Regions from separate parts of the Pseudomonas sp. NPDC089407 genome, predicted to be linked through region 2. Evidence: riboswitches for the same ligand, from Rfam matches in the RefSeq annotation. Region 2 holds a riboswitch; the other holds the start of a gene.

Region 1 (3,415 bases), on a different contig from region 2:
CCGGGTCCAGGCCAAGGTTGAACTGGTCTTCCCAGCGGAACTCGAAACGCGCCTTGGACAAGGCGTTGTCGCGGATCTGCGCGCCCGGGTGGCCTTTGGCAAGGTCGGCCGCATGCGCGGCGATCTTGTAGGTGATGATGCCGGTCTTGACGTCGTCCTTGTTCGGCAGGCCCAGGTGTTCCTTGGGCGTGACGTAGCAGAGCATGGCGCAACCGAACCAGCCGATCATCGCCGCACCAATGCCCGAGGTTATGTGGTCGTAGCCAGGGGCGATGTCGGTGGTCAGCGGGCCGAGGGTGTAGAACGGCGCCTCATCGCAGCACTCCAGCTGCTTGTCCATGTTCTCCTTGATCAGCTGCATCGGCACGTGGCCAGGGCCTTCGATCATGCACTGTACGTCGTGCTTCCAGGCAATCTTGGTCAACTCGCCGAGGGTTTCCAGCTCACCGAACTGCGCAGCGTCGTTGGCGTCGGCGATCGAGCCAGGGCGCAGGCCGTCACCCAGCGAGAAGCTGACGTCGTACGCCTTCATGATTTCGCAGATTTCGTCGAAGTGGGTGTACAGGAAGTTTTCCTTGTGGTGCGCCAGGCACCACTTGGCCATGATCGAGCCACCCCGGCTGACGATACCGGTAACGCGCTTGGCGGTCAGCGGCACATAGCGCAGCAGCACACCGGCGTGGATGGTGAAATAGTCCACGCCCTGCTCGGCCTGCTCGATCAGGGTGTCGCGGAACAGCTCCCAGGTCAGGTCTTCGGCCACGCCGTTGACCTTTTCCAGGGCCTGGTAGATCGGCACGGTACCGATCGGCACCGGCGAGTTGCGGATGATCCACTCGCGGGTTTCGTGAATGTGCTTGCCGGTGGACAGGTCCATGACCGTGTCCGAACCCCAGCGGATGCCCCAGGTCAGCTTGGCCACCTCTTCCTCGATCGAGGAACCCAGGGCGCTGTTGCCGATGTTGCCGTTGATCTTCACCAGGAAGTTGCGCCCGATGATCATCGGCTCCACTTCCGGGTGGTTGATGTTGGCTGGGATGATCGCGCGGCCGCGGGCGACTTCCTCGCGCACGAACTCGGGGGTGATTTCTTTCGGGATGTTGGCGCCAAAGCTGTGGCCGGCGTGCTGCTCGTTCAGCAGGCCAACAGCACGGGCCTCCTGCAGCTTCATGTTTTCGCGGATGGCCACGTACTCCATCTCGGCAGTGATGATGCCCTGGCGGGCATAGTGCATCTGCGAGACGTTGGCGCCGGGCTTGGCGCGGCGCGGGTTGCGCACGTGGGCAAAGCGCAGCTTGGCCAGTTCGGCATCGTTCAGGCGCTGCTGGCCAAAGTCCGAGCTCAGGCCGTCGAGGCGCTCGGTGTCACCGCGGGCTTCGATCCAGGCCGAGCGCACATCGCCCAGGCCCTTGCGCACGTCGATGATCACATCAGGGTCGGTGTACGGGCCGGACGTGTCGTAGACCAGTACCGGGGCGTTGGTTTCGCCACCAAAGTCGGTCGGGGTATCGTCCAGGCTGATTTCGCGCATGGGTACGCGAATGTCCGGGCGCGAGCCTTCGACGTAGATCTTGCGCGAACGGCGGAACGGTTGCACGGACTGCTGATCGACTTGTGCCGATTCGCTGAGGTTGATCGCTTTTTCTTGTTTGGTCATCACAGGCTCTCCAGACGGCTTCCTAGCAGTGGAATGTCGGGGTGAACCTGAATGGCGCGGACGCACCCATTGATGAGTGCAGTGCCGGATAGGGGTGCCTGAAGCTGCATGCAGCTGTGACAATCCCGGACCTGGCACAAGAGGCTCCCCGGGAAGGTGAGCAATCTTGTTCCCTACGCAGGCGCTAACCTGATCAGGTTCAACGGGATCCGCACCTCTGCGATCTCAGCCTTTGCTTCAAGGCACCCCGACAAGAACACGCGCAGTCTAGACTGGAGTGGTCGGCAAAGCCAAGCGGGTAAATGCGTGGATGATGAAAGGCACACCCGGCGATTGTTGCCGGGGGCGCATGGCACTACACTGGCGCATCGCTGGATACTCAACAGTTCAGTAATTAAATTTCGTACAAGGATTGCCTCTATGCTGCGCAAACTCTCACTGGCGATAGCCGTGTCTTGTGCGTCCAACGGAGTGGTATGGGCAGCGGACGTGCCCCAAACAGTCAAGACCGACCTGGTCAGCGTCTACCAGGAAGCGGTCGACAACAACGCTGACCTGGCGGCAGCGCGTGCCGATTACGGCGCCCGTCGCGAAGTGGTACCGCAGGCCCGGGCCGGGTTGCTGCCTAATCTGTCGGCGGGTGCCGAAATGATGAACACGCGCACCAAGCTGGATGAGCCGTCCATCACCTCCAACCGCAGCGGCAATTCCTGGAGTGCGACCCTGGCGCAGCCGATTTTCCGCGCAGACCGCTGGTTTCAGTTGCAGGCTGCCGAGGCGGTCAATGAACAGGCGGCACTTGAACTGTCGGCAACCGAACAGAACCTGATACTGCAAACCGCGCAGAACTACTTCGCCGTGCTGCGGGCGCAGGACAACCTGGCCGCGACCAAGGCCGAGGAAGCGGCCTTCAAGCGCCAGCTCGACCAGTCCAACGAACGTTTCGACGTGGGCCTTTCCGACAAGACCGATGTGCTGCAATCCCAGGCCAGCTATGACACCGCCCGGGCCAACCGGATCATCGCCGAACGCCAGGTACAGGATGCCTTCGAGGCCCTGGTAACCCTGACCAACCGCGAGTACAGCTCGATTCAGGGCGTGGTCCACACCTTGCCGGTGCTGGTCCCTACGCCCAACGACGCCAAGGCCTGGGTCGAAACTGCCGGGCGCCAGAACCTCAACCTGCTGGCCACCAACTATGCGGTTTCCGCCGCCGAAGAGACGTTGCGCCAGCGCAAGGCGGGCCATGCACCGACCGTGGATGCGGTGGCCAAGTACCAGAAAGGCGACAACGACAGCCTCGGTTTCAGCAACCCTTCGCCCTTGGGTCAGCGCTATGGCGGTGATGTCGAGCAGACCAGCGTCGGCCTGCAACTGAACATCCCGATCTACAGCGGCGGCCTGACCAGTTCGCAGGTACGCGAAGCCTACCAGCGCCTGAGCCAAAGCGAGCAGCAGCGTGAAAGCCTGCGCCGCCAGGTGGTGGAAAACACCCGCAACCTGCACCGTGCAGTGAACACCGATGTGGAGCAGGTGCAGGCGCGCAAGCAGTCGATCATCTCCAACCAGAGCGCACTGGAAGCCACCGAAATCGGCTACCAGGTGGGTACCCGCAACATCGTCGACGTGCTCGATGCCCAGCGCCAGCTGTACACCTCGGTGCGCGACTACAACAACAGCCGCTACGACTACATCCTCGATAACCTGAGCCTGAAGCAGGCCGCCGGTACGCTGAGCCCGCAAGACCTGCAGGACCTC
Region 2 (3,415 bases):
GTCACCGAGGAAACCGTCGGTATTGAAGGGGTTGAACCACAGTTGGCCGCTGGCGTCCCAGGCCTTGTCGGCGATCACCAGGTTGACGTCATAGTCACGGTTGCCCCATGGCATGGCGGTGCCGCTGGGGAAACGCAGGTTGACGCCGTCCTGCAGGGCCTCGTTACCGCGGTCCAGGGCGCTGTAATAGTTCATCATCACAGCGTTGCCTTTGTAGACGTTCTGCGCCGTGAAATCCATCATGTGGTCGTGGAACCAGTGGGTACTCATGGTTTCGCGCCAGTCGCCGCGAATCTTGATGCTGCCGTTCTGGCAGGTTTTCAAGCCCGGCGTGCCATCGTTGACGAACAGGGTTTCGCCCGGTGAGCAAGGGAAGGCCGCACGCGCGTCCTGGGCGCGGGTGTTGATGGTGTCGTAGCCGGCCAGTTGTACTGGCCAGCGGTAGTCGTAGTACTGGCCGGGGAAGAAGTAGGCGTTGGCAAAGCCGTCGCTCTCGGCCGGCGAGTGGCCGTTGTGTTCGTGAGTCGAGATGGTGTGGAGGCCAAAACCGCCGTTGGCCGACGGGTCGATCGGCAAGGCGTTGTAATGGCGCATGAGGATCGGCTGGCCATAGCGCACCATCAGCAGCTTGACCGGGAAGGTGCCGTCGAAGGTCCACAACGACTTGTGGTTCTGTAGCGGCATGTTCGGGTGGAAGCGGGTGTCGATGCCCTTGGTGGTCCCCAGCGTGGTCGGGATATCCGAGGTCTGGTAATACAGGCCGCCCGGGGCAAACTCGCCGACTGCATAGTTGTGCAGCTGCTTGCGGTCACGCAGGCCAAGGTTGATGCGCGCGCCGGCCTGGGCTGTCTTGAACGCTGCCTGCGGGTAGAACTCGTTCCAGCGTTGGTGCGACCAGCCTTTTCCTGGTGGCCGGCCTTCTGCCGGCGAACCCACGGGTTTCCGGTTGAGGAACATCTCGATCTGCGCTTTCCATGGGTTACGGTCGAGCACATTGGCGTATTGGGTCGGGAACGGGTACAGGCCCGGTTGCTTGAGAAACGCCTCCAGGGCCGTGCCGCTGGGGCCGCTGCGGGCAACCACGTTAGGGTCTTGTGCAGGCGCAGCGCCCAGCGTAGGGACCGGGAAGGTCAGGTCGGGTGCTGGCAAATTCGGGTCGAGTTTCTCAGGGCCGAATTCCTCGAACAGCAGCAGTTGCTGCGTGAACGGTTGCGCACCGAATAACGGGCTCGGCTTGCCGTTGGTAGGGTATTTATCCGAGGTTTGCAGCAACGGTGGCAATACATTGTCGATGCGCACCGTGTTACGGTCGCCGTACATGCCATCCGTCAGTTCCAGAGCGCCTTCATTAGCCTCGGGCAGGGTGTACAGGTTAAGCAGGGCGGGGTCAGGGTCGGCGGGTTGGTCAGTGTAGGCCGACGGGTCGGTCGGCGGTGGCATGCTGTTGTCGTCAAGCGGAGATGCCATCGCCGAGATCAGCCCAAGGCTGACCATCAGCGCGGTGAGGCAGGACAGCTGGAATGCGTGCCTGGCAGGGTCGATCACGGCAGGTGTTTTCATTGCTTTATGCCTCGCTCGCGGCTGAATAGCTTTAAGCCATCAATGGCGTTTTGCCTGATAAATGGCCCCGAGCAATGGCTGTGCCAACCGTTATTTCTGCAATGCCTTGTCATACAAAACTGCGCAATACCTGAGCCGCACTCAATAATCGCGCCGCAAATGTGGGGATAAGTCCCCAGTAGCGGGGCACCCTATGGCCCACCATTTGGGTTATGTAGTGACAGCCGGACCGCGCTGGGGTATATGTGACGCCACCAAGGGGAGCCTGGCAACGGGCTGAGAAACCGCTGGATGCAACAGCGCGGTGACCCTTCGAACCTGATCCGGATCATGCCGGCGAAGGGATGGGATTGGTTACCTGCCTTTTTGCCGGCCTCACTGCGAGGCCCGTTCATGCCATTTGCCAAGGTCTCGCTGTCACCTTCACCAAGGACAGCAACATGACCGAACGTTTCAGCCAGTCCCTGCGCCAGCAGAGCGAGCCGACCTGGTCGGCGGCCGTTGGCCACCGTTTCGTGACCCAATTGTGCGACGGCAGCCTGCCGGCCCCGATCATGGTCGACTACCTGGTGCAGGACCACCGCTTTCTCGACAGCTTCCTGACCTTGCTTGGCGCGGCCATCGCCACGGCCGACACCTTCGAGGCGCGCCTGCGCTTTGGCCGCTTTGCCGGGATGATTTCCAGCGACGAAAACACCTATTTCCTGCGTGCCTTCGAGGCCCTGGATGTAAGCCCGGCGCAACGCACTGAGCCCGCCGATACCGCACCCACTGCAGGCTTCAAGGCAATCATGCGTGAAGCGGCCGCGACCCGTTCATACGCAGCAGCGCTGGCGGTACTCAATGTTGCCGAAGGGCTGTACCTGGACTGGGCGCTGAAGGCGCCAAAGCCGATGCCAGAGCACTTCGTCCACGCCGAGTGGATCACCCTGCACGACAACCCGGCCTTCCAGGACTTCGTCGCCTTCCTGCAGGCCGAACTGGACCGCGTCGGGCCGCAGGAGGCCGCAATGGCGGCTGACTTCTACCAGCGTACCGTGGCGCTGGAGCTGGCCTTCTTCGATGCTGTCTACCCGGAGGGGCAATGAGCATGGACATCTTCGCGCGCCTCAAAGCTGCGGCCTCACCGCAGTGGAACCGCTATGTAGACCATGACTTTGTACGGCAGATGGGCGAGGGCACGCTGAGCCAGGAAGCGTTCCGGACCTACCTGGTGCAGGACTACCTGTTCCTTATCCAGTTCGCACGGGCCTGGGCGCTAGCCGCCTACAAGAGCCGCCGCCCAGCCGACATCCGCGCCGCGCAGGCCACGCTGTCGGCGATTCTCGATGAAACCGAGCTGCACTTGCGCCTGTGCGCGCGCTGGGGGCTGAGCCAGGCCGATATCGAGGCGGCACCGGAGCACCAGGCGACCGTGGCCTATACCCGCTACGTACTGGACTGCGGCGCCGCCGGTGACCTGCTGGAGTTGCAGGTGGCGTTGGCACCCTGCGTGATTGGCTATGCAGAGATAGGCCGGGCCCTGGCCGAGCAGATTGGCGACTTGAGTAGCCACCCGTACCGCGAGTGGATTGGTGAGTATGCCAGCGAAGGTTATCAAGGCATGGCGGCAGCGGCGCGCAAACACCTGGATGAACTGGCGGCGCGCAGCATGACCGAGCAGCGCTTCATTGAGCTGGTGGGGGTTTTTGGCCAGGCCTCCAGCCTGGAGGCTGACTTTTGGCAGATGGGGTTGGATGGGGTTGCCTGAAAAAGGCGAGGTGTTCGCCGTGCGTTTAGCGGCGCCTGTGAGATCGAGCGCCGCCCGCGCGGCGCTTCGCGGGGCAAGCCCGCTCTCACAGTCTTTTTTCGGGCC

The links. Region 2 has a riboswitch for thiamine pyrophosphate ahead of ACI2KG_RS04785 (TenA family protein). Riboswitches for the same ligand answer to the same signal wherever they lie in the genome.
Region 1: it holds a riboswitch for thiamine pyrophosphate, as region 2 does, so the genes downstream of both, thiC (phosphomethylpyrimidine synthase ThiC) here and ACI2KG_RS04785 (TenA family protein) in region 2, are expected to answer to the same signal.

What each region holds. Positions count from the first base shown of each region.
Region 1 is NZ_JBJDNB010000019.1:49,957-53,371, reverse strand. It holds gene thiC (phosphomethylpyrimidine synthase ThiC) at 1-1,657, opposite strand, end outside; TPP riboswitch at 1,811-1,917, opposite strand; gene ACI2KG_RS16175 (TolC family outer membrane protein) at 2,078-3,415, shown strand, end outside.
Region 2 is NZ_JBJDNB010000004.1:101,629-105,043, forward strand. It holds gene ACI2KG_RS04780 (Ig-like domain-containing protein) at 1-1,560, opposite strand, end outside; TPP riboswitch at 1,808-1,922, shown strand; gene ACI2KG_RS04785 (TenA family protein) at 2,001-2,648, shown strand; gene tenA (thiaminase II) at 2,645-3,310, shown strand.